DNA from 3 places in the Mesorhizobium sp. M0626 genome. Region 1 is predicted to be linked to each of the others. Evidence: predicted binding sites of a transcription regulator. Region 1 holds the regulator's gene; each other region holds the start of a gene.
What was found. The regulator PhoB, encoded in region 1, activates phosphate uptake and scavenging genes when phosphate is short. The targets are predictions, from matches to a motif close to TGTCATNNANCTGTCAT.
Positions count from the first base shown of each region.

Region 2: the regulator PhoB is predicted to act here: its motif matches at 5,061-5,077, upstream of NKI37_RS22895 (alkaline phosphatase D family protein).
Region 3: the regulator PhoB is predicted to act here: its motif matches at 4,866-4,882, upstream of NKI37_RS17795 (ceramide glucosyltransferase).

Region 1 is NZ_JAMYQD010000006.1:70,654-81,317, forward strand. It holds gene pstC (phosphate ABC transporter permease subunit PstC) at 1-1,012, shown strand, start outside; gene pstA (phosphate ABC transporter permease PstA) at 1,009-2,325, shown strand; gene pstB (phosphate ABC transporter ATP-binding protein PstB) at 2,343-3,167, shown strand; gene phoU (phosphate signaling complex protein PhoU) at 3,209-3,913, shown strand; gene phoB (phosphate regulon transcriptional regulator PhoB) at 3,930-4,619, shown strand; gene NKI37_RS08975 (ROK family protein) at 4,650-5,885, opposite strand; gene xylF (D-xylose ABC transporter substrate-binding protein) at 6,151-7,191, shown strand; gene NKI37_RS08985 (sugar ABC transporter permease) at 7,336-8,652, shown strand; gene NKI37_RS08990 (ATP-binding cassette domain-containing protein) at 8,665-9,462, shown strand; gene NKI37_RS08995 (CHASE domain-containing protein) at 9,619-10,664, shown strand, end outside.
Region 2 is NZ_JAMYQD010000018.1:9,080-19,743, forward strand. It holds gene NKI37_RS22875 (hypothetical protein) at 1-19, opposite strand, end outside; gene NKI37_RS22880 (M48 family metalloprotease) at 72-818, opposite strand; gene typA (translational GTPase TypA) at 1,062-2,891, opposite strand; gene NKI37_RS22890 (hypothetical protein) at 3,089-3,367, shown strand; gene NKI37_RS22895 (alkaline phosphatase D family protein) at 3,415-4,989, opposite strand; gene NKI37_RS22900 (MFS transporter) at 5,263-6,546, opposite strand; gene NKI37_RS22905 (TetR/AcrR family transcriptional regulator) at 6,620-7,237, shown strand; gene NKI37_RS22910 (hypothetical protein) at 7,493-8,089, shown strand; gene ppa (inorganic diphosphatase) at 8,309-8,842, opposite strand; gene NKI37_RS22920 (GNAT family N-acetyltransferase) at 8,965-9,471, opposite strand; gene NKI37_RS22925 (TPM domain-containing protein) at 9,640-10,278, opposite strand; gene NKI37_RS22930 (TPM domain-containing protein) at 10,285-10,664, opposite strand, start outside.
Region 3 is NZ_JAMYQD010000013.1:37,274-47,937, reverse strand. It holds gene araD1 (AraD1 family protein) at 1-123, shown strand, start outside; gene NKI37_RS17810 (ABC transporter substrate-binding protein) at 170-940, opposite strand; gene NKI37_RS17805 (2'-deoxycytidine 5'-triphosphate deaminase) at 1,042-2,136, opposite strand; SAM riboswitch at 2,277-2,354, shown strand; gene NKI37_RS17800 (O-succinylhomoserine sulfhydrylase) at 2,412-3,602, shown strand; gene NKI37_RS17795 (ceramide glucosyltransferase) at 3,614-4,765, opposite strand; gene apaG (Co2+/Mg2+ efflux facilitator ApaG/CorD) at 4,988-5,380, shown strand; gene NKI37_RS17785 (Hsp33 family molecular chaperone) at 5,567-6,598, opposite strand; gene argF (ornithine carbamoyltransferase) at 6,707-7,618, opposite strand; gene NKI37_RS17775 (aspartate aminotransferase family protein) at 7,637-8,836, opposite strand; gene NKI37_RS17770 (GcrA family cell cycle regulator) at 9,195-9,713, shown strand; gene NKI37_RS17765 (magnesium and cobalt transport protein CorA) at 9,868-10,664, opposite strand, start outside.

The sequences.
Region 1 (10,664 bases):
CCGGCTCGGCCTGTTCAGCGCCGTGCTGACCTTCGCGCTGTCGGTCGCCGGCGCCTTCTATGCGCTGAGGCAGATCGCGCCGCGCGCCAGGGCGCGCAACAACGTCGAGAAGCTGATGCTGTGGGGGCTGCTTGCGGCCTCGACCATCGCCATCCTGACCACGGTCGGCATCGTGCTGTCGATGCTGTTCCAGACCATCACCTTCTTCGAGAGCGTGTCGCCGATGAGCTTCTTCTTCGGAACGGTGTGGGATCCGCGTTTCGCCGCCGCCGGTTCCGGCGGCAGCCAGGGTCAGTTCGGCCTGATCCCGCTACTGGCCGGCACGCTCTACATCGCCGCCGTTGCGCTTCTGGTCGCAGTGCCGGTCGGGCTGATGTCGGCGGTCTACATGTCCGAATACGCCTCGCGCAGCGTCCGGTCGGTGGTCAAGCCCGCGCTTGAACTGCTGGCCGGCATCCCGACCATCGTCTACGGCATCTTCGCCGTGGTCACGCTCGGACCGTTCTTGCGCGACCTGTCGGCGGCACTCACCGGCGGCTCGCCCTTCATCCAGGGCCAGAGCATCTTCACCGCCGGTCTGGTGATGGGCGTCATGCTGATCCCGGTCGTGTCCTCTTTGTCCGACGACATCATCACCGCGGTGCCGCGCGCAATGCGTGACGGCTCGCTCGGCCTCGGCGCCACCCGCTCCGAGACGATCAAGCGGGTGATCCTGCCGGCGGCACTGCCCGGCATCGTCGGCGCCATCCTGTTGACGGCGTCGCGCGCCATCGGCGAGACGATGATCGTCGTGCTGGCGGCGGGCGTCGCCGCCAATCTGACGGCCAATCCGTTCGAGGCGATGACGACCATCACCGTCAAGATCGTCAACCAGCTGACCGGCGACCTCGAGTTCAACTCGCCGCAGACGCTGGTCGCCTTCGCGCTCGGCCTGACGCTGTTCGCGCTGACGCTGGTGATGAACATCGTCGCCCTCTACATCGTGCGCAAGTACCGGGAGCAGTACGAATGACCGACATCCCCCTGGACACGATGGCGGGCGCCGTCGCGCGACCGCGCCGCGACATCGGGCTGAAGGCGCGCTATGCCGCCGAACGCCGGTTCCGCATCTATGGCGTGATTGCGATCTCGGTGGGCCTGGCGTTCCTGGCCATCATGCTGATCACCATCGTCTCGAAAGGCTACACCGCCTTCTGGCAGACGACGGTGACGCTGCCGGTCACCTTCGACGAGAAGGTGATCGATCCCTCCGGCAAGCGCGCGACCGACCCTACCGTGCTGATCAAGGCGAACTATCCCAAGCTCGCCGAAAACGCGCTGGTGGCCAAGCTCGGCATCGATCCGGCCAACAAGCCGATGATGCTGAAGCTCAAGGGCTTCCTGTCGGAAGGCGCCCGCGTCCAGCTGCGCGACATCGTCTCCGCCGATCCGTCGGTGATCGGCAGGACGCGTGACGTCGACATCCTGGCTGCCGCGAACCTCGACTCGGCCTTCAAGGGCCAGATCGACCTCGGCGTCGATGAAGCGCGCCGCAAGGTGTCCAACCAGCAGATCGACTGGATGAACAAGCTTAAAGCCGACGGCGTGATGGCCGAGCATTTCAACACCGGCCTGTTCACCTATGGCGCCTCCAGCCGGCCCGAAACGTCGGGCATGGGCGTGGCGATCATCGGCTCGTTCTACATGATGGTGATCGTGCTGTTGCTGGCGCTGCCGATCGGCGTCGCCGCCTCCATCTATCTGGAGGAGTTCGCCAAGAAGAACCGCTTTACGGACCTGATCGAAGTCAACATCAACAATCTCGCGGCGGTGCCGTCGATCGTCTTCGGTCTGCTTGGCCTTGCCGTGTTCATCAACTTCCTCGGCATGCCGCGCTCGGCTTCCTTCGTCGGCGGCCTGGTGCTGACCTTGATGACATTGCCGACCATAATCATCGCCACGCGCGCCGCCCTCGCCGCGGTGCCGCCGTCTATCCGCTCGGCGGCCCTAGGTCTCGGCGCCTCCAAGATGCAGATGGTGTTCCATCACATCCTGCCGCTTGCCGCCCCAGGCATCCTTACCGGCACCATCATCGGCCTGGCGCGTGCGCTCGGCGAGACAGCACCGCTGCTCTTGATCGGCATGGTCGCTTTCGTCGCCGATTATCCGACGACGCCTTTCGATCCGGCGACCGCGCTGCCGGTTCAGATCTATATGTGGGCAAACGAGGCTGAGCGCGCTTTTGTCGAGCGCATGTCCGGCGCCATCATCATCCTGCTCGTCTTCCTCATGGCCATGAACATCACCGCGATCGTGCTCCGGCGCCGCTTCGAGCGGCGCTGGTAGAAAAAAGGCAATTTGGTATGAACATCATGACCGAACAGTCCCTTGAGAATGCAGTGGGCGACAAAATGAACGCCAAGTCGAACGAAGTCATCAAGATGCGCGGCGACAAGGTCGGCGTCTTCTACGGCGAGAAGCAGGCGTTGTTCGACGTCAATCTCGACGTGCGTCAGAACCAGGTGACGGCGCTGATCGGCCCGTCCGGCTGCGGCAAGTCGACCTTCCTGCGCTGCCTCAACCGCATGAACGACACCATCGATTTGGCGCGGGTGACCGGCAAGATCACGCTCGATGAAGACGACATCTACGACAAGAACATCGATGTCGTCGAACTGCGCGCCCGCGTCGGCATGGTGTTCCAGAAACCCAACCCGTTCCCGAAGTCGATCTACGAGAACGTCGCCTACGGCCCGCGCATCCATGGGCTGGCCAAGCGCAAGTCCGACATGGACCAGATCGTCGAGCAGAGCCTGAAGAAGGCTGCGATCTGGAACGAGGTCAAGGACCGCCTGCAGGAGCCCGGCACCGGCCTGTCCGGCGGCCAGCAGCAGCGCCTGTGCATCGCGCGCGCCATCGCCGTGTCGCCGGAAGTGATCCTGATGGATGAGCCCTGCTCGGCGCTCGATCCGATCGCCACCGCCCGTGTCGAGGAGCTGATCGACGAACTGCGCCAGAACTACACGATCGTCATCGTCACCCACTCGATGCAGCAGGCGGCGCGCGTGTCGCAGCGCACGGCGATGTTCCATCTCGGCTATCTCGTCGAGGAGGGCGCCACCGACAAGATGTTCACCAACCCCGACGACAAGCGCACCCAGGACTACATTACCGGCCGCTTCGGCTGAGCCGTCCGGCGGGTGAATTTTCAGGCACGAGGACCAAGATCATGGGTGAACATACCGTCGCCTCCTTCGATGAAGAGCTCGGGCAGATCAGCAAGCTGATCCGCGACATGGGCGATCTGGCAGGCTCGATGGTCAGCGGCTCGACCAGGGCGCTGCTCAATTCGGACAATGCGCTGGCACAGCGTGTCGTTTCCGACGACGCCATCATGGATGCGCGCCAGCGCGAACTGGACGACCGCGCCATCACGCTGATCGCCAAGCGCCAGCCGATGGCCAACGATCTGCGCGCCGTGGTCGGCTCGATCCGCATGGCCGGCGACCTCGAGCGCATCGGCGATCTCGCCAAGAACATCGCCAAACGCGTCGGCACCGTGGGCTTGAGCGTCACGCCGCGCGACCTCTCGCACTCCATCGATGCCATGGCGCAGCTGGTGCTGATCCAGGTGCAAGGCGTCGTCGAGGAATATGCCGCCACCGATGCGGCAGCTCTTGCAAAACTCAGGAATGACGACGAGCGCATCGACGTCAAATACACGTCCGTGTTTCGTGAGCTCTTGACCTACATGATGGAAGACCCTCGCAACATCACCGCCTGCACGCATCTCTTGTTCTGCGCCAAGAATCTTGAGCGCATCGGCGATCATGTCACCAACATCGCCGAAAATGCGTATTATGTGCTGACCGGCCAGCAACTGCCCGCCAATCGTCCGAAGCAGGACGAGACGGCGATGGCCATGCCGGCCTGATGAGGGTGAACTGCCGATGATCGCGCCACGCATCATGGTCGTGGAGGACGAGGAGCCGCTAGGCGTGCTCCTCCGCTACAACCTCGAATCCGAAGGCTATCACGTCGAGGTGGTGACACGCGGCGACGAGGCCGAGATCCGCCTGCAGGAAAACGTGCCCGATCTCCTGGTGCTCGACTGGATGGTGCCCGCTGTTTCCGGCATCGAGCTCTGCCGGCGGCTTAGAGTGCGGCCCGAAACCGAGCGGCTGCCGATCATCATGCTGACCGCGCGCGGTGAGGAAAGCGATCGCGTGCGCGGCCTGTCCACCGGTGCCGACGACTATCTGGTCAAGCCATTCTCGACGCCGGAGTTCATGGCGCGCGTGAAGGCGCTGCTGCGCCGGGCCAAGCCGGAAGTGCTGTCGAGCGTGCTCAAGGTCGGCGACATCGTGCTCGATCGAGAATCGCACCGGGTCTACCGCAAGAAGAGCGAGATCAGGCTCGGACCGACCGAGTTCCGGCTGCTCGAATTCATGATGCGCCATCCCGGCCGCGTGTTCTCGCGCAGCCAGCTGCTCGACAATGTCTGGGGCGAGACGATCTACATCGACGAGCGAACCGTCGACGTCCATGTCGGGCGCTTACGCAAAGCGGTCAACAACGGCCGCATGCCGGATGTCATCCGTACCATTCGCGGCGCCGGCTACGCGATCAGGGAAGACTAGGATGCTGCGCGTCGCGCCGTTGCCGGCCATTCAGGCGACATGCTTGCCGGATTTGGCCTGAATGCCCGGCGCGAAAATCTCCTGATCGACGAAGCCGAGCGCGCGCATGGCACAGCCTTCGCGGATCAGCGGCAGCTCGTTGGGCTCGGTGTCGAAGGAGATCGATTTCGAGTGCTGGCCGCCGGCGGTCTGGGCGATCGCTTCGCGCAATGCCGGTTCGATCAGGTCGAAGGCGGCGGCGCTGACGCCTACCATGGCGACGGGTGCCGGATCGATCAGCGCAAACAGGCTGCCGAGGCCGAAGCCGAGCGCCTCGCCGGCCTTGCGATAGGCTTCGCGCTCCGGGCCGTCGGTTTCGCGGGCGCGCGCGGCGAGTGCGCGCATATCAGCGTCGCCGATATCGACCGGCTCGGCATCCTCGCCCATCATTTTGGCGCTGCGCCAGATGGCGTAGTTTCCGGCATAGGCTTCCACGCAGCCGCGCCGCCCGCAGCGGCAGAGCGCGCCGCCCGGACGGTGGATCATGTGGCCGAACTCGCCGCCCGAGGAATGGGTGCCGGTGAACAGTTCGCCTTTCAGCACCAGGCCCATGCCGATGCCGTGCGATAAGAGGATGGCGATAAAATTGTCGCGGTAGCGCTCGGGCTGGCGCCATTGCAGCGCCACCGCCATCATGTTGCAATCGTTCTCCATGGTGGCAGGAATGCCGAATTCCGCTTCCAACATATCGGCGAAGGCAATGTCGGTCAGTGGCGTGATCGGCGACCACAGCATGGCGCGCGCCTGCGAATCGGTGATGCCCTGGATGCCCATGGCAATGCGGGCGATGCTCTGGACATCGAGGTCGGGATCCTCAAGCCGCCGCCGGACGATTGCTACGCATTCGCCAATCAGCTCGTCGCGCGGCTTGGTCAGCGTGTCCAGCCGGCGCTGTTCCTCGGCGACGACGTGGCCGGCATAGTCGATGACGGTGACGGACAGGAAATTGAGCGACAGCACGACGGTCATCACCGCCGCCGCTTCCGGGTTGAGGCCAAGGCCGACCTGCGGCCGGCCGCGTTTCAGTGCGCCTGTCTCGCCAGGTTTGCCTTCAATCAGGACGCCTTCTTGAATCAGATCAGACGAGATTGCCGATATGGTCGAGTGGCTGAGGCCGGTGGTCGCCGCAATCTCGGTCCGCGACGGCTGGCCGGCCCGGCGCACGGCCGAAATCACCATGGCACGGTTGCGACGGCGCAGATCGTCGTGGCGGATTCCAACCGACATTTGTTTCCTCCCGGCCTCCTCGCGCCTCATGATAGTGAAGGCGTTCGACGGCACCAGCCAAATATTGGCAGACGCCGGCAGCCCTGTCATTGTTTATTGCGGACCTCGAAAAAATTCGGCAAGGCCATCAGAATCCATCAGAATCGATGTTGACAGCGCCTTATCATTGAACCAGTATTTTTTCGAGGCTCGAAAAAATAGGGCCTCTGTGTGCCGGCCCTCGGGCCAGTTTTGTCGCGCCGCACGCGGCGCAGGGAGGATTATGATGAACAGATTTGCAGCCGCCATGCTGGCGGGTGTCGCCATGTCGCTGGCGCTGATGTCGGTCGCGCAGGCGAAGGACAAGGTCATCGGCGTGTCGTGGTCGAACTTCCAGGAAGAGCGCTGGAAGACCGACGAGGCGGCGATGAAAACGGCGATCGAGGCTGCCGGCGACAAGTACATTTCGGCCGACGCGCAGTCCAATCCCGGCAAGCAGCTGACCGACGTCGAAAGCCTGATCTCGCAGGGCGCCAACTCGCTGATCATCCTGGCGCAGGACGCCTCGGCCATCGGCCCGGCGGTGCAGAAGGCGCTGGACGAAGGCATTCCGGTCGTCGGCTATGACCGCCTGATCGAGAACAAGGACGTCTTCTACCTGACCTTCGATAACAAGGAAGTCGGCCGCATGCAGGCCCGCGAAGTGTTCAAGGCGAAGCCCGAAGGCAACTATGTCTTCATCAAGGGCTCGGGCTCGGATCCGAATGCCGATTTCCTGTTCTCGGGCTCGATGGAAGTGCTCAAGGAAGCCATCGACTCGGGCAAGATCAAGAATGTCGGCGAGGCCTATACCGATGGCTGGCTGCCGGCCAATGCCCAGAAGAACATGGAACAGTTCCTGACCGCCAATGACAACAAGGTCGATGCCGTGGTTGCGGCCAATGACGGCACCGCCGGCGGCGTTGTCGCCGCGCTGACGGCGCAGGGCCTTGCCGGAACGGTTCCGGTCTCCGGCCAGGACGGCGACCATGCCGCTCTGAACCGCATCGCGCTCGGCACGCAGACGGTGTCGGTGTGGAAGGACGCGCGCGAACTCGGCAAGAACGCCGCCGAGATCGCCTCGCAGCTTGCCGATGGCAAGAAGACGGGCGACATTGCCGGCGCCAAGGACTTCACCACGCCTGGCGGCAACACCGTCAAGTCGCTGTTCCTGACCCCCGTCGCGATCACCAAGGACAACCTCAACGTCGTCATCGACGCCGGCTGGATCAAGAAGGACGAAGTCTGCACGGGCGTCGCCGCCGGCAGCGTCGCGGCTTGCAACTGATCTCGACGACTTGAAGAAATGAGGCGCCGCGGCTGTCAAGCCGCGGCGTTTTCTCTACGAGAATTGTGTGTTTCCGCCATCGGCGGCAAACTTCTAGGCTGTGGTCCGGCATCCGCGCCAGACGGCAAGCCGCTGGAGGACATCATGACCGACACGACCTCAAATCCGCAGGCCGATACGGCACGAGCGTCTGAACTCGGCGCGGTCGCCCGGTTCGTGAAAGCGACCGAGCTCGACACGCGCATGCTCGGCATGGTCGGCGCGCTGCTGGTCATCTGGGTCGGCATACATATCCTGTCGGGTGGGCTTTTCCTGACGCCGCGCAATCTTTGGAACCTGTCGGTGCAGACGTCCTCGGTCGCGATCATGGCGACCGGCATGGTATTGGTCATCGTGATGCGCAACATCGACCTTTCGGTGGGCTCCGTCGAAGGCGTGATCGGCATGATCATGGGCGTGGCACAGGCCGAATTCCTGATTCGCGTCATCGGCTTCCAGCTTGGAAACCCCTGGCTCTGGATCGTCGCGCTTGCCGCCGGCGTGGTGCTTGGTCTGCTGATCGGCGCGTTCCAGGGCTTCATCATCGCCTATATGCAGGTTCCGGCCTTTATCGTGACGCTTGGTGGCCTGCTGGTCTGGCGCGGCATGGCATGGCTCATCACCAGCGGGCGCACGGTCGCGCCACTCGACGCCACCTTCCAGCTGATGGGCGGCGGACCACGCGGCTCGATTGGCGCCGCTGCCAGCTGGATCGTCGGCATTGTCGCCTGCGCGGCGGTCGCCTTCGCGCTGCTCAACGGTCGCTCGCAGCGCAAGCGCTTCAGCTTTCCACTGCGCCCCGTCTGGGCCGAGACCTTGCTTGGCGTGGTCGCTTGCGCGGCCATCCTCGGCGCCGTGTGGATCGCCAATTCCTATCCATGGCCGATCGGCATCGTGCGCCAGTACGCACAGCAGAACGGCATCACCGTTCCCGAAGGCGGGCTGTTCATCGCGCATGGCATCGCCATACCGGTGCTGATGGCGGTGATTGTCGGCATCATCATGACGTTCATCACCAAGCGCACGCGTTTCGGCCGCTATGTCTTCGCCATCGGCGGCAATCCGGAGGCAGCGGAACTCGCCGGCATCAACACGCGCTGGGTGACCATGAAGGTGTTCATGATCATGGGTGTGCTGGCTGCAATCAGCGCGGCGATCTCGTCGGCCCGTCTCAATGCGTCAACCAATGCGCTGGGCACACTGGACGAGCTTTTGGTGATCGCGGCCGCTGTCATCGGCGGCACGTCGCTCGCGGGCGGCGCCGGAACGGTGATGGGCGCCATGCTCGGCGCGCTTCTGATGCAGTCGCTGCAATCCGGCATGGTGCTGCTCGGCATCGACTCGCCGCTGCAGAGCATTGTCGTTGGCGCTGTCCTGGTCATCGCCGTCTGGCTCGACACCGTCTACCGCAAGCGCGTCTAGGGAGGAACGATTATGGAAAAAACTGCTCCCACCGGTACGCCACTGATCGACATGCGCAACATCTCGATCGCGTTCGGTGGCATTCGCGCCGTCGACGATGCGTCCATCGATCTTTTCCCGGGCGAAGTGGTGGCGCTGCTTGGCCACAACGGCGCCGGTAAGTCGACGCTGATCAAGATCCTGTCGGGCGCCCACAAGCGCGATGCCGGCCAGATCTTGGTCAACGGCCAGGAGGCCTCGATCTCCAATCCGCGCGACGCCAAGAAATACGGCATCGAAACGATCTACCAGACGCTTGCGCTGGCCGACAATGTCGACGCTGCCGCCAACCTCTTCCTCGGCCGCGAACTGATGACCGCGTGGGGGACACTCGACGATGTCGCCATGGAGGCCGAGGCGCGCAAGGTGATGGGCCGGCTCAATCCGCGCTTCCAGCGCTTCAAGGAGCCCGTGATCAAGCTATCGGGCGGCCAGCGCCAGTCGGTGGCGATCGCACGCGCCATCCTGTTCAACGCCCGCATCCTGATCATGGACGAACCGACGGCCGCGCTTGGGCCGCAGGAGACGGCGCAGGTCGGCGAACTGGTCAAGCAGCTCAAGGCCGACGGCATCGGCATTTTCCTGATCAGCCACGACATTCACGACGTGTTCGAGCTTGCCGACCGAGTCTGCGTAATGAAGAACGGCCAGGTCGTCGGCACCGCGCGCACCACCGATGTGACCCAGGACGAAGTGCTCGGCATGATCATCCTGGGAAAGTGCCCGCCCGGCGCCATTCCCGGTCCGGGTGCGCTGAAGATCGCGGCCTGAGACCACGCTATCGTCAGCTGTCATGTTCACTGATGCTCGAGATCGATAAGCCGGCTAAATATGCATGATATGCCAGCTGTCATTATGGCTTGGCCGCGCCATTGTCTTGCCGCGGCGACTTGCCCATAAAGGTCCCGAACCGTCCATGGGTCTGCGTTGAAGAAGTTTTTCCCGATCCTTGCCTTCATTGCCGTTGCACTGATCAGCCTGACGATGGCGGGCTTCGCCTATTTCGCGACCCAGGAAGCGGCGCGCATCAAGTTTGAGGCGACGGCCGACGACGCGCTCAACCGCATCGAAAGCCGTATCGATCTGCATCTGTCACTGCTGCGCTCGACGCAGGCGCTGTTCGACGCCCGCAACGGCGAGATTTCAGGTAGCGAATTCAAGGCCTTCTTCAGCGCCCTCAATGTCGATAACAATTTCGCCGGCTTGCGCGGCATCGGCTATCTCAGGCTGGCCAAGACCGGTGACGAAGCGGCGGTCGAGCGCGACATGTTGCGCGACCGCGGCGCCGCCCACACGGTCTATCCGGACACGACACAGCCGTGGCGCACGCCCGTCGTGCTGTTCGAGCCGCTCGACCCTGCCAACGAATCCACCATCGGCTACGACATGTTCACCGAGCCGGTGCGGCGCGAGGCGATCGAAAAAGCGCTGGCCGATGACGCACAGCACGCAAGCGGTCTGGTCCAACTCGGCCAGGACACGGGCGCGGCGCAGACCTTTACCGGTTTCCTGGTCTTCGTCAGGCTCAATGTCGAAACCGCGCCGGATGGTATCAACGCGTCCAGATCATCGACATCAGGCCTTCTCTACGCGGCCTTCCGCGCCCGCGACCTGTTCCAGACCGCGCTCAGCCGCACGCCTTTGCTGCCGGTCAACACCGCGATCTATGACGGCACGGCCGACGCCGACAATCTTCTGTTCCAGTCGGAGACGCCGCCGGTTGCGAGCTTTGGCGACAGGCTGTTGGTGACGCGCAAGATCATCGTCGCCGGTCGGCCCTGGACGGTGCTGTTTCGGCCGACAAGTGCATTTTCGCAACCGTCCTCGCGCGCCATTCCGGTCATGCTCGGGCTGTTCGGCCTGCTTCTGGCCGGCGCCATAGCGTTGGTGGCCCGCTACCAGGAGCGCGCCTACGACGCCAAGTCGCTGCTGCATGAAACGACGGAAAAAAGCCTGCTCGAAAAGGATTTGAT
Region 2 (10,664 bases), on a different contig from region 1:
TGACCAGTTTGTCGCTCATTGCGCGCCCTTAAGCTGCACCGACCACCTTGGCCGACCTTTCGAAACGCATCCTATACGGCTTCCAACTCCTTGGCATTTTTCCGTCGTTCAGACGCGCCAAGGAACCGCAGAGGAAAAGTAAGCATCCATAGATTGGGATGTGCCCTGCGCATCATTTTCCATGCGTAGCGGTCTGCCTGCTTTTCCTGATCGGGGTCTTGTCCCATTTCGACATGCTGCAGCGCATGGTGGCCTATTTCGTGATAGAGCGTTTTCTCGATCATGAATCTGCGAAATGCGTTGCCAATCCAATGTTTGGATGGGCGTCGCCAGACAATCTCGATGACCGATACTGTCTGGAGGTAAGTGCCGGCGAACTCGGGTTCGGGGATTTCCGGGATTATATAGATTCGCGAAATGCCAATCAGATCGGCTGCAGGTACATTTGCAAGCCAGTGGCCAATGTGCCGCGCCGCCTCCAAACCACTGTCGAGCTTGCCATGCTCCAGAACAGTGATGTCGCCAACTGAAGACCGCAGCCAGTCGTCCATCGCAAAGCGAACGATGCTGCGGAGCGCAGCGCGCATAAGGGGAGTTATCGGTCCTGCAAGCGAATCCGAAATATATCGTCGAGATGCATCTTCGTTAATATCGTGCAGGGCAGTAGCGAGGCCCGCCACAACCGTTGAAACTTCGCGATGGGAAACCTTACCCAGATCGATCTTTGCCAGCTCATACTCGATCGCCGGCAGTGCCGCGTTGCCAAATCCAACAAGCTTTTTGTGGGCTGCGAGCCTTCGCCGCGTGTCGTCTTGCATAAGACTCCGCACGAAATCCCGAACGGCATTTCGCACACCCGTTTCCTCGCCTCCACCCACAGCTAGCATACCGTGCGGAGGAGTGAGAGGAACGAGAATATCATGACACTATGAGCTTCCGCTGTGGTCCTTTGAAGAGACACCGCTGGGCTGGCTGGGCGCCAGGCTGCTCCCAGTGGGAAGCCTGTCCCATTCGGCGAGACGATGGGTTGGGTCGTCCCCATCTCGCCAAAACAAAAACCGTTACGCCGCGCCGACCACTTTGGCCGACTTCTCGAAGCGCTTGCGCTCGTTCGGGTCGAGATAGAGCTTGCGCAGGCGGATGGTCTTCGGCGTCACCTCGACCAGCTCGTCGTCCTGGATCCAGGCCAGCGCGCGCTCCAGCGTCATGCGGATCGGCGGCGTCAGCTTCACCGCCTCGTCCTTGCCGGCGGCGCGGATGTTGGTCAGCTTCTTGCCCTTCAGCACGTTCACTTCGAGGTCGTTGTCACGGCTATGGATGCCGATGATCATGCCCTGATAGACCTTGACGCCCGGGTCGATGACCATCGGGCCGCGGTCTTCGAGGTTCCACATGGCATAGGCCACTGCCTCGCCCTGTTCGTTGGAGATCAGCACGCCGTTGGTGCGGCCCGGCAGTTCGCCCTTGTAGGGCTGGTAGGCGTGGAACAGCCGGTTCATCACGGCGGTGCCGCGCGTGTCGGTCAACAGTTCCGACTGGTAGCCGATCAGTCCGCGCGTCGGCGCGTGGAAGACGATGCGCTGACGGTTGCCGCCCGAAGGCCGCAGCTCGACCATCTCGGCCTTGCGCTCCGACATCTTCTGCACGACGATGCCGGCGTGCTCCTCGTCGACGTCGATGACGACTTCCTCGACCGGCTCCAGCAATTCACCGTTCTCGCCCTTCTGCATGACGACGCGCGGACGCGACACGGCGATTTCAAAGCCTTCGCGGCGCATCGTCTCGATCAGCACGGCCAGCTGCAATTCGCCGCGGCCGGAAACGAAGAACGAATCCTTGTCGGGCGATTCCTCGATCTTGAGCGCGACATTGCCTTCGGCTTCTCGCAGCAGGCGGTCGCGGATGACGCGGCTGGTCACCTTGTCGCCTTCAGTGCCGGCGAGCGGCGAATCATTGACCAGGAAAGACATGGTCACGGTCGGCGGATCGATCGGTTGCGCATGCAACGCCTCGGTCACCGCCAGGTCGCAGAACGTGTCGGCGACGGTGCCTTTGGACAGGCCGGCAATGGCGACGATGTCACCCGCCTGCGCCTCTTCGATCGGCTGGCGCTCGAGGCCACGGAAAGCGAGGATCTTGGAGATGCGGCCGGTTTCGATCTGGGTGCCGTCATGGTGCAGCACCTTGACCGCCTGGTTGGACTTCAGCGTGCCGCTCTCGATACGGCCGGTAATGATGCGGCCGAGGAATGGATTGGCTTCCAGGATGGTGCCGATCATGCGGAACGGGCCGGGATGAACGGTCGGCTCCGGCACATGCTTGATGACGAGGTCGAACAGCGGCGCCAGGCCCTGGTCCTTCGGGCCTTCCGGATTTTCCGAGACCCAGCCATCGCGGCCAGAACCGTAGAGGATCGGGAAGTCGAGCTGCTCGTCGGTGGCGTCAAGCGCTGCAAACAGGTCGAACACCTCGTTGACCACTTCGACGTGGCGGGCGTCCGGACGGTCGATCTTGTTGATGACGACGATCGGCTTCAGGCCGACCTTGAGCGCCTTGCCGACGACGAACTTGGTCTGCGGCATGGGGCCTTCGGCGGCGTCGACCAGCACGATCGCCGAATCCACCATCGACAGGATGCGCTCGACCTCACCGCCGAAATCGGCGTGGCCGGGCGTGTCGACGATGTTGATGCGGGTGTCCTTCCAGTCGACCGAGGTCGCCTTGGCCAGGATGGTGATGCCGCGTTCCTTTTCGAGGTCGTTGGAATCCATGGCGCGCTCGGCGACGCGCTGATTGTCGCGGAAGGAACCGGATTGCCGCAGCAATTGGTCGACGAGGGTGGTTTTTCCATGGTCGACGTGCGCGATGATCGCGATATTACGAATTTTCATTTTGTGGTCTCGGGAGCGTTGCAGGCAGCAGGCCAGAAGGCGCCGCCTCTTTCGGTTGCGCGGCTCATACAGGGTTTTTCGCAATTGCGAAAGAGGAGGCGCACCACCAAATACTCATCAAATCTTAAGCATCTCGGTGTGAGATGGTTTTGTTAACCAAGGCGGGAACCTTTCTGGGCCCGGGTAGTTCGAAATTCATGACCGACAAACTCAACCGATTTTGGCCCCTCATCGCTTCGGTCGCATTCGCTGCCGTGCTGGCGGCCAATGCCGCTCAATCGGCCGCCACGGTGAAGGAAGCCAATCCGGCTTCGTCGCCCGACCGGACGGCCGAGCAGATGTTTGCCGACGCCCCTGATGGCGTCGACCCCGTGGTCACCGGCCCGGTCAGCGCCTCTTTCAAGCAGAGGCAGCGGGTTGCAGGCTGCGACAGCGCGGTGTGGCCGAAGATTCCGACGGTTTGCTACCCGGACTGACGGCTGCCCATTCCAGGCATAGCGATCCTTCGCACCGGCCCAAAGGCTTACGCCGACCGCACCGGATCGAGCGTCACCTTGTAAAGCTCGATGTCGTCGCGATCCATCAGCCGCACGGTCAGCTGCTCTGTCGCCCCTGAAATGTCCACCAGGCCAAAGAACTGCAGGCCGGCCGAGGGTGGCAGGTTCTGGCCCTGTTCGGTGGTCGGCGCCTTGATGAATTTCAGCTCCGGGCCGAAGGTCATGTCGAAATCATTGGGACCGAAGGTACCGGCGTGGATCGGGCCCGAGACGAATTCCCAGAAAGGATTGAAATCCTGGAACCGCGCCTTGTCGGGGTTGTAATAGTGCGCCGCCGTGTAGTGGACATCGGCGGTCAACCAGACCGTGTTGGTGATGCCGGCAGTCTTGATGTAGCGCAACAGGTCGGCGATCTCGAGCTCGCGGCCTTTGGGCAGGCCATTGTCGCCATTGCTGATGGCTTCCGCGCCGACCTTCTTGGCGCCGTCGTCCCAGACGACGAGGCCGAGCGGCATGTCGGCGGCAATGATCTTCCAGGTCGCCCTGGAATTCGTCAGCTCGCGCTTCAGCCATTTCGTCTGCTGTTCGCCCAGCATGCGTGACTGCGGCGTCATGTCCTCCTGCATGTCGGCGCCGTTCGGGCCGCGATAGGAGCGCATGTCGAGGAAGAACACGTCGAGCAGCGGCCCATGCGCGATCTTGCGGTAGACGCGGCCGGGCTCGGACGGCTCGTAGCGGATCGTCGTCATCTCATGGAAGGCGCGCGCCGCACGCGCCGCGAGCACATGGATGGATTTTTCGGTGTAGCGGCTGTCGGCGCCGAGATTCTTCGAATCCGACCAGTTGTTCAGCACCTCGTGATCGTCCCACTGGTAGAAGGTCGGGCAGATGGCGCTCAAGGCCAGAACGTTTTTGTCCATCATGTTGTATTTCCACTGGTCGCGGTACTCATCCAGCGTCTCGGCCACCTTGCGCTTGCCGTCGATCAGGACGACGTTTTTCCACTTGCCGCCGCCAGGCAGGTCTACCTCGTCCTTCATGGCGCCATCGGCATAGATGGTGTCGCCGGAATGCAGGAAGAAATCCGGCGTGTGCCTGGCGATGGTGGCGTAGGTTTTCATGCCGGTCTCATCGATTCCCCAGCCCTGGCCGGCCGTGTCGCCCGACCAGGCGAATTTTATGTCGCGCTTCGAGGCGGGTGCTGTGCGGAAACGGCCGACGATCGGTTCGGAAACGGCGTTGATATCCGACAGGTCGGCGGCAGTCATCCGGTAGAAGATATCCTGGTCGGAGGCGAGTTCGGTAAGCAGGCGCTTGACCGTGAAGTCGCTGGCCGGCGAGGTATCGAGCGGCGCCAGCCGCGTCGCATTGGCGAAGTTTTCCGTCGACGACACTTCGAACATGACGCGCGAAGGCCGGTCGGTGCGCGTCCACACCATGCCGCTCGAGGCATCGACATCGCCGGACTGGACGCCATGGGTGAAGGCCGGGCGCTGGCTGGCGCGCGAATAATAGGGCAAAGCGAGCCCCGATGCGCCGAGCAGACCGGCGGCGCTGGCAGAGGTGACGAAAGCGCGGCGGGTCAACGAAAGCTTGTTCATGGCTGTCTCCTGATGGCTTGAACGTTCGCCACCAGCGTCCTGCTTCAATGTTTCAGCCGCATCTCGGAAAGATGAAGTTTTGATAACAGTGAACAGGCGAGTGATCTCCCCCCTTGAGGGGGAGATGTCGCCGAAGGCGACAGAGGGGGTCGCCGCGCGTGAAGCGCCGACTTCCTCTTTCGTCACAAAGAACGCTGAGCCCCGTCGGACCGACCCCCTCTGGCCGCTTTGCGGCCATCTCCCCCTCAAGGGGGGAGATTAGCGCCCAGCGCCTTACGCCGCTTGCGGCTCCGGATCGAAAGCCGGCCTGCTCGTATTGATCAGCAGCGACAGACACGCGGCCACGATCGCCGTCATGCCGGCGATCAGGAAGGCCAGTTCGTAATTGCCCTGCAATTCGCGCATGGTGCCGCCGAAGGCGGCGGCGGTGGCGGCGCCGACTTGGTGGCCGGCTACGATCCAGCCGAACACGATCGGGCCGCTGCGGTCACCGAAGGCCTCGTTGGCGAGCCTGAGCGTCGGCGGCACGGTGGCGATCCAGTCGAGACCGTAGAGCACCGCGAAGATGATCAGGCTGGTCGCCGAGAAGCCGGAATAGGGCAGATAGATCAGCGCCAGACCGCGAATGCCGTAGTAGACGCCGAGCAGCTTGCGCGGGTCGAAACGGTCGGTGAGCCAGCCCGAGAGCGTCGTCCCGATCAGGTCGAAAATGCCCATAAGCGACAGCAGGCCCGCGGCCTGTACCTCGGGGATGCCCATATCGCCGCAGAAGGAGATCAGATGCGTGCCGACCAGCCCGTTGGTGGTGAAGCCGCAGATGAAGAAGGTGGCGAACAGATACCAGAAGACGCGGGTGCCGGCAGCGCGGCGCAGCGTGTTGAGCGTATGCGCCAGGAAATTGCCTTGCGATGCCGGCGATACCGGCGGCACGTCATCGGCCCCGGCGCCATAGCGCACCATGCCGATCGAAGCGGGACGCTCCGGAACCAACAGCCAGACCAGCGGCAGAAGACAGGCGGTGGCGATCGAGACGGCGGTAGCGACGGGCTGCCAGCCGCCCGACTGGGCGAGCGATGCCAGCAGCGGCAGGAACACCAAGAGGCCGGTGGCGCTGGAGGCCGACATCAGCCCCATCACCAAGCCGCGATTGGTCTTGAACCAGCGGTTGACGATGGTGGCGCCGAGCACGGTGGCGACCGCGCCGGAGCCGATGCCGGAAAACACGCCCCAGGTGAGGAACAGGTGCCATGGCTCGGTCATCAGCAGGCTGAGCGCGGTCGAGCCCGACATGATCACAAGCGAGGCAAGCAGCGTTCGGCGCAAGCCGATACGCTCCATCAATGCGGCGGCAAACGGCCCGGTCAGGCCGTAAAGGAAGATGCCGATCGCAGCGGCAATCGAAACCGTATCGCGCCCCCAGCCGAAGCTTTTATCCAACGGCAGCATCATCACCGAGGGTGCGGAACGAAGCCCGGCCGCGATCAACAGGCAAAGGAAGATGACGCCAACCACGACGAAAGCGTAGCGCTGGCCAAAGGGACGGGATTGAGCTATCATGTTACTGACCGGTACGTTGCAGGGTGAGGACATGTATACGTACCGATCGGTAACACGTCAATCGAGTCATACCATGCCAACGGACAAAAATATTGAACTGACCATCAAGGACGGTCATGCAGCCGCACCGCCCAAGGCTGCCAAGAAAATCCTCGACGTGGCCTACGACCTGTTCTACCGCCGCGGCATCCGGGCGATCGGCGTCGACGAAATCGTCAAGCGCGCCGGCGTCACCAAGCCCAGCCTCTACCGCAGCTTTCCCTCCAAGGACGAGCTCGCCGCTTCCTATCTCAGGCAATATGACCGTGAGTATTGGGAGCGTTTCGACGAAGCCGTGGCTGCCCATCCCGGCGACCCGCGGGCACAGCTCAGGGCTTTTCTGACTCGCGTCGGCAAGCGCACGCAAAGGCCGGACTATCGCGGCTGCGGCATGACCAACGCGGCGGTGGAATATCCCGAACATGGCCATCCGGCGCGTGTCGTCAGCGAGGCCAACAAGCAGGAGCTGCGCCACCGCCTGCGCGCCATGGCCGCAGCGATGGGCGCTAAAGACCCTGACACGCTCGGCGACGGCCTGCTGCTGTTGATCGAAGGCGCCTATATCAGCGGCCAGCTCTTCGGCCTCGGAGGCCCGGCGGCAGCGGTCGCCCGCAACGCCGACCTGCTGATCGAGGCGAGCTTGAAGAAATAACATTTCGAACGTTGGCGCCGCCCCTCACCTGCCGGCATCCTTTCCCGGAAATGGGGCGAGGAACGCTCTCATCACGATTTCGCCAATTGCCAGCGTTGCAAGGTTGTCGCCAGCGGCGCAGCCGGCCACTTTCTCCCGTTCAGGGGGAGAATTGCCCGGCAGGGCGATTTGGGCGGCGCCAACGTTGAGATTGGCACGCTAGGCCGGCCGCAGATTTGGCGATAGGCTGGGGCGAACTTCACGGGAGACGTCCGCATGCGAACCCTGCTGCTTGTTCCATTCGCCCTCGCCGCCCTATCCCAAACCGCCCATGCCGACGGCATATCAAGCGTTTACACCGACCTCGACTCGCAAAAGGACTGCGTCACCTATGCGCAGGCGCAGGAAGGCGACGGCGAATGGGCCGAACTCGCCTGCTCCGGCTATCGTGGCTATCCCGTGCTGATCGCCTATGACGACGCCCGTGAATCGCTGTTCTACGGATTTCCGCCCGGCGGCGACATGACCTCGGTCTGGGAGAGCTTTTCCGGCTTCAACTCGTCCGGCGCCAAGGTCGAGTGGCGCATCGAGGCCAAGGGCGACGTTGCCGTTCCCTTTGCCGTCATCCACCGCCGCTCGATCAGCAATCCCGAGGACGAGAACAAGCCGACCGAAGTGCTGCTCGTCGCCAAGGTCGCCCAGATGGAAGCCCGCGACGGCTGCACCATCGGCCTCGTGCTGGCCACCGGCAACCCGCAGGCCAATGACCAGGCGCGCAAGCTGGCCGACGAAAAGGCGAAGAGTTTCGCCTGTGGCAAGGACAAGCACACCGTCATCGGCAACGTGCCGGCGTTTGGTCGGGTGGATAACTAGTCACGTGGGTGCAAGGCACCCCCCTCTGCCCTGCCGGGCATCTCCCCCTCAAGGGGGGAGATTGGCAGCTTCGCTGGCGGCGCTTTTCTTTCGGCGCTGAAAATTGACGAAAGCCGTTGCGACTCCCCCCTTGAGGGGGAGATGGCCGGCAGGCCAGAGGGGGGTGCCTCGCGCTGGCGTTTGCCGCTTACTTGAACGAGACGCAGGCCTCTCTCGGCGCTACTTTGCCGCCTTCGCCCGTGCGATCGCGTCGACAATCATCTTCTTGGCGTATTTGGAATCGTGCCAGCCTTCGATCTTGACCCATTTGCCGGGCTCGAGATCCTTGTAGTGCTCGAAGAAGTGCTGGACCTGGTCGCGGGTGATCTCGGGCAGCTGCGTGTATTCGGTGACGTTTTCGTAGCGCAGCGTCAGCTTCGGCGACGGCACGGCAATGACCTTCTCGTCCTGGCCGGCATTGTCTTCCATCACCAGCACGCCGATCGGCCGCACATTGATGACGCAGCCCGGCACCAGCGCGCGGGTGTTGCAGACCAGAACGTCAATCGGGTCGCCGTCGCCCGAGAGCGTGTGCGGCACGAAACCGTAATTGCCGGGGTAGCGCATCGAGGTGTGCAGGAAACGGTCGACGAACAGCGTGCCGGCCTCCTTGTCCATCTCGTACTTGATCGGCTCGCCGCCGATCGGCACCTCGATGATGACGTTGATGTCCTCGGGCGGGTTCTTTCCGATGGCAATGGCTTCGATTCGCATGCTTAAATCCCTCTCTCGATGTCCAAGATCGATAGCGGGCGGCGCAGCATGGTGCAATGCGGCGATTGGTGCGAAGCGCTAACGGAAGCGCACGGTTTATGATGATTTGTAACCGAAGCCGGTCATTCCCAGACGAAGGCGACCTTCTTGAGCGCCCTCTGCTCGAAAATCTCGACGCCTTCGGCGACGTCACGGCCACCCGCGCCGGCATAGAAGGAAAGTGCGTTCTGGTTGTCTTCCAGCGCCCACACCACCATTCCCTTCAGCCCGTGGTCGGCAAGCCGCGCCCGCGCCGCCTTGAACAGCCGGCTGCCGAGCCCGATGCCCTGATATTCCGGACGCAGGTAAAGTTCGTAGATTTCGCCCTGTTGCTTCAGCTCGCGGGCGCGGTTCTTGCCGATCGTGGCATAGCCGGCGATGGTGCCGCCGATCTCGACCACCAGAACGGTGGCGGCGCGGCGGATGGCGTTGGCCCACCAGTCGGCGCCGCGGCGGTTGATCATCGAGGTCAGCGAGCGATGCGGGATGATGCCGGAATAGGCGCCCTCCCAAGCCTGCTGGTGCACGTCCGCAATGGCGCCAGCGTCGCGCGGTTCGGCTTTCCTGATGTCGATGCTCAGCGTATTCATGATTTGTTAACCATAAACCCGCATCGGCCATTTGCAAGAGTCGAGGTCAGCCCGCCGACCGCTTTCTCACAGCCGATCGCGATACTGCTGACAATGGGCAAAGCCTGCCTGGAAAACGCACCCGGCCGGCGCGGTCAGGCGTCCGTCCGGGTAGCGCGTGCTGGCTTTTCAGATCTCGACGAGATGATCGTCCAGTTCATTGGCATCGCCCGACGTCACCGGGAAATGCTCGGCCAGCACCGCGCCGACCTGCCCGATCGCCTTGACGAAGCCGTCGGCGAGCCGGTCGTCGCCGGCATGCTGCAGGAGATCGCGCACCACGCCGTCCCAGACATGCTGGCCGACCTTGCTGTCGATGCCGGAATCGGCGACCACTTCGGCATAACGCTCGGCGATCGACACGAAGACCAGCACGCCGGTGCGCGCCGTGGTGCGGTGGACATTGCGGGCGAGGAACTGCCTGAGCGCATTGTGATGTGCCGCCTGATAACGCTGCCGGCGCGGCACCAGATGGATGCGCAAGCCAGGCTGCGCCCACAAAAGCACCAACACCGAGGCCAGTGCCAGCAGTTGGACAATGACGAAATGCGGCAGCCGGATCGACAGCCACCAGGTTTCTAGCCCATAGGCGACGGCGAGGCTGGCAATCAGCATGCCTGATGTCGCCATGAAGGCGGCGGGAAAGAAATAGCCGTCGCTGGCATGCGCAACGACGCAGTAGATCTCGCCGTCGGTTTTGGCCTCGGCCGCGCGGATCGCGGTGGCGATGCGCTCATGGTCCTGTGGGCTGATCGGTCGTGTTGCCATCTTCTCTCACCAGCTCCCTGAAGACCCGCCACCGCCGGACGAACCGCCGCCGCCTGAAAACCCGCCGCCGCTGCTTGAGCCCGAAGACCAGCTGCTGCCCGAACTTCCCGATGACCATCCGCTGCCCGACGACGAACTTGTTGTCCAGCTGCTGGAGCCCGACGACGATCCGCTCGGCCCCTGGCCGTAGCGAAAGGTCATGCCCAGCCATTTGTACACGCCCGGCGACAGCTTGGTGCCGAAGATCGGCGGCAGGAAGGCCATCGCCAGGCCGCCGAAGAACATCGCCGCCCACAGGATCAGGAAGACCGCGGCTATAGGATCGATGGGCGCGCTGTGGTCGGCCGGGTTGCGCTTGCCGCGCGCCTCCAGCTCTTCCGGATTGC
Region 3 (10,664 bases), on a different contig from region 1:
GCCGACGGCATCAAGACTCAGGCTGGCGACGTGTTCGAGATCGAGGCCGGGGATTTCGGCCTGCCGCTGCGCAACCCGCTGGAGATTGAGCAGCCGGTTAAGGTGGCGGTGAAGGCGCTTTGAGAGCGTAATCTCCCTCCTTGAGGGGGGAGATTGGCAGCGCCCACCGTCAATAAATATCGAAGTCGAAATACTTGGCCTGGATCTTCTTGTAAGTGCCGTCGGCGACGATGGCGTCTATCGCCCCGTTGAGCTTGTCGCGAAGTGCCGTGTCCTCCAGGCGGACAGCGATGCCGGCTTGCGTCTCGGTGCCCTTGACGTCACCGACAAGCTTGCAGCAGCCGTCGCTCGCCTTCTTCAGCCAGTCCATCAGCACGAATTTGTCGGAGATGACGGCGTCGAGACGGCCGTTCTGCAAGTCGGTGATCGCCTCTTCCTGGGTGGGGTAGAGTTTCGCCTCGGCGCCGGCCTTGCCATAGGCGTCCTGCGCATAGTCGGCCTGGGTGGTCGAGGCCTGCGCGCCCACCGTCTTGCCGGCAAGGGCTGCCGGTTCGGTGGAAGTGAGGTCGCTGTCCTTGGGCGCCACCAGCGCCAGCGGCGTCGTGTAGTATTTGTTGGTGAAGGCGACCTGTTTCTTGCGCTCCTCGGTGATGCTCATCGAGGCGATGATGGCGTCGAACTTTTTCGCCTGCATCGCCGGGATGATGCCGTCCCAGTCCTGGGTGACGATCTCGCACTCGACCTTCATCTGCGCACACAGCGCATTGGCAATGTCGATGTCGAAGCCCTCGATCTTGCCGTCCGCGGTGATGGTGTTGAAGGGCGGATAAGCGCCCTCGGTGCCGATCTTCAATTTCTCCTGCGCCTCAGCCAGCGAGCCGGCCGATATCACCAGCATGGCAGCGCCCGCTGCCGATATGATCCATCTTGAAATCTGCATTTTGGTTCCCCTTGCGCGCCGTTCTCTTGCCGGCCACCGAAAGGCAGCCAAGCATGGTGAGGCAGCGCAGGCAAGTATTTTGCCTGACGGTGATCGAAGGTTCAGCCGGCGGGGCGGAAATGCTTGGAGAGCTTGAGGCCTTGCGCCTGGTAATTCGAGCCGAGATCGGTGCCGTAAAGCGCCTGCGGCCGCTTCAGCATGTGTTCGTAGACCAGCCGGCCGACGATCTGGCCGTGGTCGAGGATGAACGGCACTTCGTGGCTGCGCACTTCGAGCACCGCCCGGCTGCCGGTGCCGCCTGAGGCCGAATGGCCGAAGCCCGGATCGAAGAAGCCGGCATAGTGAACACGGAATTCGCCAACCAGCGGATCGAAGGGCGTCATCTCGGCGGCGTAGAGCGGCGGCACGTGCACGGCTTCGCGGCTGACCAGGATGTAGAACTCGTCCGGGTCGAGCACCAGTTCGCCGGCGCCGCTCTTATAGAGCGGCTCCCAGAAATCGACGGCATCCTGGGCGGCGCGCTTGTCGACATCGACCAAGCCGGTGTGATGCTTGCCGCGATAGCCGACCAGGCCGTTCTGGTCGCCGTCAAGATCGATCGACAGCGCAATGCCGCCGCCGGAAATGTTGGGCGGCTCGGTCGCCACCAGCATCTCGGCGCGGTGCAATTCGTTCAGTTCTGCCTCCGACAACAGCGCGTTGCCGGTGCGAAAGCGGATCTGCGACAGCCTCGATCCGGCGCGTACGACGATCGGGAAGGTGCGCGGACTGACTTCGAGATAAAGCGGCCCGTGATAGCCGGGGGCGATCTTGTCGAACTCATGGCCGCGATCGGTCATCACCCGGGTGAAGATGTCGAGCCGGCCGGTCGAGCTCTTCGGGTTGGCCGAGGCCGACACGTTTGCGGGCAGCGCCAGGCTTTCGAGCAGCGGCACGATGTAGACGCAGCCGGTTTCCAGCACCGCGCCCTCGGCGAGACTGAACTCATGCAATTTCAGCCGGTGAAGCTTGTCGGCCACCAGATGATCGGGACCCGGCAGGAAGGAGGCGCGCACGCGAAAAGCCTTGTCGCCGAGCCTGAGATCGAGGCTCGCCGGCTGCACCTGGTCGACATCGAGCGCGCGCGGCGACTTCAGCGCGCCGGACTGAAACAGCGCGGAAATGTCCTGATCGGGAAGAATGCCTGTCTGCCGCAAAAGGCTGGCTCCGCTCCAAGGTCGGTCTCTTTGTGGCAGGTTCTTGCCGCAAAACCGCTGGATATTATTGCGGAACCTGCCTGGTACAAACCTCTTAATGAAGCCGGCAATTGACGCAAGCGCAGGTGAGGTCTAAAGGGTCGTTATCCCGTGGTGATTTGGCCGGTCGGCTTGCAGCCACGTTAAACAAGTCGCTAAAGGACCGTCGGGCCGCAAGGCCATATGGACCGGTTGCGACTTTCGCGGCCGGTTTTTTTGTGTCTGGAACAAAAGCGATGAGCACCAAGAAGCGTAACTGGAAACCTCAGACCGCACTCGTGCACGGGGGAACGCTGCGTTCCCAGTTCGGCGAGACGTCCGAAGCGATGTACCTCACCCAAGGCTATGTCTACGAGACGGCGCAGGCTGCCGAGGCCCGTTTCAAGGGCGAGGAGCCGGGCTTCATCTATTCGCGCTATGCCAACCCTACCGTCGACATGTTCGAAAAGCGCATGTGCGCGCTGGAGGGTGCCGAAGATGCGCGCGCCACGGCGTCCGGCATGGCTGCGGTGACGGCAGCGCTCCTGTGCAGCGCCAAGGCCGGCGACCATATCGTTGCGGCGCGCGCGCTGTTCGGCTCCTGCCGCTGGGTGGTGGAGACGCTGGCGCCGAAATACGGCATCGAGGCAACGCTGGTCGACGGCACCGACATCGCCAACTGGGAAAAGGCGGTGCGGCCGAACACGAAACTGTTCTTCCTGGAAAGCCCGACCAATCCGACGCTGGAAGTGGTCGACATCGCAGCGGTGGCGGCGCTCGCCACCTCGATCGGCGCCAGGCTGATCGTCGACAATGTCTTTGCCACGCCCTTGCAGCAGAAGCCCTTGCAGCTCGGCGCCCATATCGTCGTCTACTCCGCGACCAAGCACATTGACGGCCAGGGACGCTGTCTCGGCGGCATCATCCTGTCGGACAAGAAATGGATCGACGAGAATTTGCACGACTATTTCCGCCACACCGGCCCGAGCCTGTCGCCGTTCAACGCCTGGACGCTGCTCAAGGGCCTGGAGACGCTGCCGGTTCGGGTGCGCCAGCAGACGGAAAGCGCGGCCAAGATCGCGGATTTCCTGGCAGGACGGCCGGAAATCGCCCGCGTCATCTATCCCGGCCGCGCCGACCACCCGCAGGCCGACATCGTCAAGAAGCAGATGACGGGCGGATCGACGCTGATCTGCCTCGACGTGAAGGGCGGCAAGCAGGCGGCCTTCGCCTTGCAGAACGCGCTCGACATCGTGCTGATCTCCAACAATCTCGGCGACGCCAAGAGCCTGATCACCCATCCGGCGACCACCACGCACAAGAACCTCAGCGACGAAGCTCGCGCCGAGCTTGGCATCGGGCCGGGAACGCTCAGGCTGTCGGTCGGTCTTGAGGATACGGACGATCTGCTGGAGGACGTTGCGCAGGCGCTGAAGGCAGCCGGGTAGGCCGCGAGGCGTCACGCTCCCGACGAAGCCTCTTCCAGCTCGGCCGTCTTGGTGCCGATGATCATGGTGTTGCCGCGCCAATCGACGGCGCCGCTCAGCCAGCCGCGCGCCCAGATGGCGGGAAGCATCATGTCGCGGACCATCATCGCCGGGACCATGCGCAGCGACAGATGCCAGCCCTTGGCCGCGGCCAGCGCGCATTCGGGAATGTAGGCCGCCGCCAGCACGGCCAACACCGTGGCCGGCAGGCTGATGCCGGCACTTGCTGCCGCCACCAGCGCCAACGCCAACGGCACGGCGACGCCGGTCAGGATCTCGGGTGCGAAAAACAGCGGGAAAGTGACGCGGCGCAACCGCGCCCAGCGCGCCTGACGCGACCAGATGTCGGCAAGTCGGCGCTGCCGCAGTGGTTGCTCGAAAGGCGAGGCAACGAGATTGACGCGCAGGCCCAGTCCGTTGACCAGCTTGGTTGCAGCAGCATCCTCGGCGATCTCGGCGGCCAGCGCGCGGATACCGCCATTGGTATCGAGCATCGGCTTGTTCCACAGCATGCTCTTGCCCTGGGCAAAGCCGAGGCCAAGCGCCTCGCCGGCATATTGCCAGCGCGCCTGCAGCGTGTTGAGGAACGCGCATTCGACCTCGGCCCAGAAGCCTTCCGGCCGCGAGCCGATCGGCGTCGAGCAGATAAGCCCGGTATTGGTCCGCCAGGCCGCCATCAGGTGCTGGACGTAATCCCTAGGCATCAGCACGTTGGAATCCGCCAGAATAACCCAATGATTGCGCGCCGCTTCCCAGCCCTTGACGCAGTTGTTGAGCTTCGGGTTGCTGCTGACGCGGTCGTCGCCGATCAGCAGCCGGGCCGGCACGTTGGGAAACAGGACGATCGCCCTGTTTATCAGTTTGACGACGGGATCGTCGGCGTGAGCGACGCAGAAGATCAGTTCGTAGCGCGGCCAGTCGAGCGAGAAGGCTCGCTGCAGCGTCTCTTGTGTGAACGGCTCCACGCCGCGCGACGGCACGACGATCGAGACCGGTGGCTGCTCGTTGGACGGCGGGGGGATGAGACGGCGCGCTTGCAGTTTCGACGAAGCAAGCAGGATGCTGGCGAGATTGGAAAGAAGCAAAGCGGAGGAGGCGAAGGCGGCTGTGAGAGCTGGTTCCATCGAGATCTGGTCACTCCGGAAAGGCCGCTCGCGGCTGCTTTGTCAGTCGACAGATGGGCCTTGAGTCGCCGGCAAGGTTTGCGCACACCAACATTGTCATGTGTCACTTAAATGACATTGTTTGTCGGCACCTCCGCTTTGAGGCTGGCAGGACATGCCGTTGTGCGCGTATCAAACCGCATAGCGCGACAAATGTTCCTTGCCGCGCAACCGGAGCAGCCCATGTATCGCGCCGTCACGCGCAACATCGAAGTGCAGGTCAGACCGTTCTACCTGGAGGACCGCTCGGACCCGGCGGAGAACCGTTATGTCTGGGGCTACCAGGTGACGATCGACAACCAGTCGGACGATTTCGTGCAGCTTATGTCGCGTTACTGGCACATCACCGACGGCAGCGGCCGGATCGAGGAAGTGCGCGGCGCCGGCGTGGTCGGCGACCAGCCTGAGCTCAATCCCGGCGACAGCTATCAATACACGTCAGGCTGCCCGCTCTCGACGCCCTCCGGCTTCATGGTCGGCCACTACACCATGCGCAACAAAAAGGGCGAGACGTTCGACGTCGCTATTCCCGCGTTTTCGCTGGATCTGCCGGGGACGCGGCGGACGGTGAATTAGGGGTTTTCTCCCCATCTCTATACGGGGAGGAATGCCCGGCAGTGCAACGAGGGGCGCCGCCGGACTCATGAGGTTATCTTCCACGCACATGACGTAGGCTATGCGCGGCCATTCACCAAAGTTCGCGCTGCCCCTCATCCGCCCTTCGGGCACCTTCTCCCCGTGAACGGGGAGAAGGAAGAGATGCTACTGAGTTGCAAACTCCGCCGGGTCGAAGTCGTACTGCTTCGAGCAGAACTCGCAGGCGACGTGGATGCCGCCATCTTCGGTGCTGTCCTTGATCTCCTGCGCGGAAAACCCCTCGAGGATGCCGCGTATCTTGTCCCTTGAGCAGGAACATTGGTCGGCGACCGGCACGCCGCCGAAGACGCGCACGCCATGTTCGTGGAACAGCCTGTAGAGCAGCCGCTCGGCGCCGATGGTCGGGTCGATCAGCTCGGTCGGCTCGATGGTGCCGAGCAGCGCCACCAGCTCGCGCCACGAATTGTCGGCCGGCTCCTGCGTCACGTCACGCGGATCGCCGTCGCCGCCCGAAATGTCGGGCACGCGCATGCGCTCGGGTGACTGCGGCAGGAACTGCGCCAGGATGCCGCCGGCGCGCCACTGCTCACGAGCGCCGCCGGGACCTGGCGTCAGAAGCTTGGCCACCGACAGCCTGAGGTCGGTCGGGATCTGCTCCGACTGGCGGAAATAGGTGCGCGCGGCGTCCTCCAGCGTCTCGCCGTCGAGCTGGACGATGCCCTGATAGCGCTGCGTGTGCGCGCCCTGGTCGATGGTCAGCGCCAAAACGCCGCTGCCCAGCAGCGTCTGCTGCGAGGTCTGGCCTGCGGCCACCAGGGCCTCCAGCCGGTCGGCGTCGAAACGCGCATAGGCGCGCAATGCCGAAGGCGTGGAGAAATCCGCGACCAGCATGTCGACCGGGCCGTCGGTGCGGGTCTGCAAGATGAACTTGCCTTCGAATTTGAGCGAGGTGCCGAGCAGCACCGTCAGCACACAGGCTTCCGCGAGCAGGCGGGCGACCGGCTCGGGATAGTCGTGACGGTTGAGGATGGCGTCGAGCATCGGCCCGAGTTGCACGGTGCGGCCGCGCACGTCGAGCGGGCCGACCTCGAAGGGTACGACATGATCGTCGCCGGCATAGCCGAACTCGCCGAGTTTGGGGTGATGTTCAGTCACTTGATGCGTTTCCAACATGACAAAGCTCCAGGGCGCGGCCATGCGGCCCGGAGGGGTGCATGCGTCCAAACGCGCTTGATTTGCGTGATGGGGCGCAAATAGGCATCGCGCCGCCCCGGATCAAGCGCTTGGAGATCAAGCGCCTGGAGATCAAGCGCCCAGACACCAGGCCAAAACCGCCTTCTGCGCGTGGAGCCGGTTCTCGGCTTCGTCGAAGACCACCGAATGCGGACCGTCGATGACCTCGTCGGTCACTTCCTCGCCACGATGCGCCGGCAGGCAGTGCATGAACAGGGCGTCGGGCTTGGCCCTGGCCATCAGCGCCGCATTGACCTGATAGGGCGAGAAGACATTATGGCCGCGGGCGCGGTGTTCCTGGCCCATCGACACCCAGCAGTCGGTGACGATGCAGTCGGCCTGGTCGACGGCCTCTTCGGGCGAGCGGGTGAAGTGCAGCTTGCCGCCATTGGTCTTCGACCAGTCGATGTGCTTCTGCGCCGGCTCGCTGCCTTCCGGCACTGCGACGTTCAGGTTGAAGCGGAACCGCGCCGAGGCCTCGAGCAGCGAATGCAGCACGTTGTTGCCGTCGCCGGTCCAGGCGATGGTCTTGCCGGCAACCGGGCCGCGATGCTCCTCGAAGGTCATGATGTCGGCCATCAGCTGACAGGGATGGGTGTCGTCGGTCAGCCCGTTGATGACCGGAATCGTGGCATTCTCGGTCAGCTCGAGCAGCCGCTCATGCGACGTGGTGCGGATCATGATGGCGTCGACATAGCGCGACAGCACCTTGGCGGTGTCGGCAATGGTCTCGGAGCGGCCGAGCTGCATTTCGGTGCCGGTCAGCATGATGGTCTCGCCGCCGAGCTGTCGCATGCCGACGTCGAAGGACACGCGCGTGCGCGTCGACGGCTTGTCGAAGATCATGGCCAGCACCTTGCCTTCGAGCGGTCTGGTCCGTTCGCCGGCCTTGAGGCGCGCCTTGCGCACCACCGCATCGTCGAGCATCAGGCGCAGATCGCCTTCGGAAACGGCGGAAAGATCGGTGAAATGGCGAAGGCTCATCGGGAATGGTTCTCGGGATTACTTCGCGGCGGCCGCGGCGATGGCGTCGGTCAGGCCCTTGGCGCCGGCGCGGATGCGATCGAGCGCTTCACCGATCTCGGCGTCGGTGACGGTCAGCGGCGGCAGCAGACGAATGACGTTGTCGCCTGCCGGCACCGCCAGCAGATGCTGGTCGCGCAGCGCCATGTTGACCTTGGTGTTGGGCATGGCGCATTTCAGGCCAAGCATCAGGCCGCTGCCCCTGATGCCTTCGATGACATCAGGAAATTCGTCGGCGACCGCCGCCAGGCCCTGCTTCATCAGCAATGCCTTGCGCTGGACGTCTTCGAGGAAGCCGTCTTCCAGCACGACGTCGAGCACAGCGTTGCCGACCGCCATGGCCAGCGGATTGCCGCCGAAAGTGGTGCCATGCACGCCTGCCGTCATGCCGACGACAGCGTCGTCGGTGGCGAGGCACGCGCCCATCGGAAAGCCGCCGCCAATGCCCTTGGCAATCGCCATGATGTCGGGCGTCACGCCGGTCCATTCATGCGCGAACAGCTTTCCGGTGCGACCGATACCGCACTGGACCTCATCGAAGATCAGCAGCAGGCCGTGCTGGTCGCAGAGCTGCCGCAGCCGTTTCAAGGATTGCGTCGGCACCGGGCGGATGCCGCCCTCGCCTTGCACCGGTTCGATCAGGATCGCGGCGGTCTCTGGTGTGATCGCCTTTTCGGCGGCGTCGATGTCGTCGAAGCAGACCTGGTCGAAGCCTTCGACCTTGGGCCCAAAACCTTCGAGATATTTGTACTGGCCGCCGGCGGCGATGGTCGCCAGCGTGCGGCCGTGGAAGGCGCCTTCGAAGGTGATGACCCGGAAGCGCTCGGGATGGCCCTTGACGAACTGGTAGCGCCGCGCCGTCTTGATCGCGCATTCGAGCGCCTCGGCGCCGGAATTGGTGAAGAACACCTTGTCGGCGAAGGTGGCGTCAGCCAGCCGCTCGCCGAGCCGGGCCTGCCCCGGGATCTCGTAGAGATTGGAGACGTGCCAGAGCTTGGCCGCCTGTTCGGTCAGCGCCGAGACAAGATGCGGATGGCTGTGGCCCAACGAATTGACCGCGATGCCGCCAGCGAAATCGAGATATCGCTCGCCCTTGTCGGTAACCAGCCAGGTGCCTTCGCCATGGTCGAAGGCCAAAGGGGCGCGGGCAAAGGTCTCGTAAAGCGCCGAACCGCTCATTATATGCGTCTCCGGTACCGGAAAAATCAAAAAAGCCGCCAAAGCGGCGGCCTTTGCGGCTTATCGTGTTTTTCGGCCATGAAGTCAACGAAAACGTCGCGCAGAGGCGCGCGGCAAGCTCCCGACGAGACGCCGGCTCATAAGCGACCGGGCAAGTTGGGGAAAACCTAAAAAACCGATTCGTGTTGCACCTGGGACTCTTGTCACCGAGTCAACACATGAGGTAATTGTAGTCGGGAAATAACTAGATTTCGTGCGGCGGACCTAATCACCTAATATATGTGGTGTCTGCCCCGGCAAAGATTGCCGGGTCGGGAATGGATTCCGGCTGCCGCACACTTAGCAGGAGCGCGGTCTCATGAACTGGACTGACGAGCGGGTCGAACTTCTCAGGAAACTGTGGTCGGAGGGCTTGAGCGCAAGCCAGATCGCCGCACAACTCGGCGGGGTCAGCCGCAACGCGGTCATCGGCAAGGTGCACCGGCTGAAGCTGTCGGGCCGCGGACGCTCGACCGCGACGCCGGCGCGTCAGAAGAAGACAACGCAGGGATCTTCGATCCAGAAATCGGTGCCTCGCGCCGCAACCACGCAGCGCCATGTCACGACTTCGATCGGGGCGAACGCACTGCAGGCGCAGTTCGACGCCGAGCCAGTGGCGCGCCACTACATCCGCCCGGTCGAAAACGTCGTCGTGCCGATCTCGCGGCATCTGCAGCTCACCGATCTCACCGAGCGCACCTGCAAATGGCCGAATGGCGATCCGCTATCGGAAGACTTCAACTTCTGTGGCAACGAGGCGGCTGAAACCGGACCTTACTGCAAGTACCACGCAAGGGTGGCGTTCCAGCCGGCTTCAGAGCGGCGCAGGAGCCGGTAGTTAGGGATTGGGGACTGGGCAGTAGGGAATGGGGTAGCGCTCGTGAGGCGCTACCTTATTCTGCCTACTGCCTACTGCCTACTGCCTACTGCCTACTGCCTACTGCCTACTGCCTACTGCCTACTGCCTACTGCCTACTGCCTACTGCCTGCCCTCACAGCCACCCACTCTTCCGAAATCGCCAATACAAAAACGAGCAGATCAGCGCGATCGAGACCAATACGACGGGATAGCCGTATTGCATCTTCAGTTCCGGCATGTCGTCGAAATTCATGCCGTAAATGCCGGCGAGCGCCGTCGGCACCGCCAGGATCGCCGCCCATGAGGCCAGCTTCTTGGTGTTCGCGGTTTCCTGGCTCTGGCCGACCAGCAGGCTGGCTTCGAAAGCGAACGCCAGAACCTCGCGCAGGCTGTCGATCTTTTCCTGCACGGTGCGGATATGGTCGGTGACATCGCGAAACAGCGGATGCATTGCGGTATGGATCTGCGGCAGTTCGGCGCTGGTCAGCCGGCGGCAGACCTCGACCAGCGGCAGCGCCGCATTGCGCAGGCGCAACAGATCGCGGCGCAGCATATAGAGCCGCTCGATGTCGGGACCGGTCATCGGCTTCAGCAGCACCCTGTCCTCGATCGCCTCGACCTCGTCCTCGATCTGCTCTAGCACCGGCATGTAGTTGTCGACGATGAAGTCGAGGATGGCGTAGAGGACGAAATCCTCGCCCTTGGCCAGTGAGTGCGGACAGCTTTCCCAGTGCTGGCGCACGGCGGCGTATGAGGTCGAGGGACCATGCCTGACGCTGACGATATAGCCTGAGCCGACGAACAGATGCGTCTCGCCGAAGGTGACGCGTCCGTCGATCAGCTGTGCAGTGCGGGCAACGATGAACAGCGCATCGCCATATTGCTCGATCTTCGGCCGCTGGTGCGGATGTTCGGCGTCTTCAATCGCCA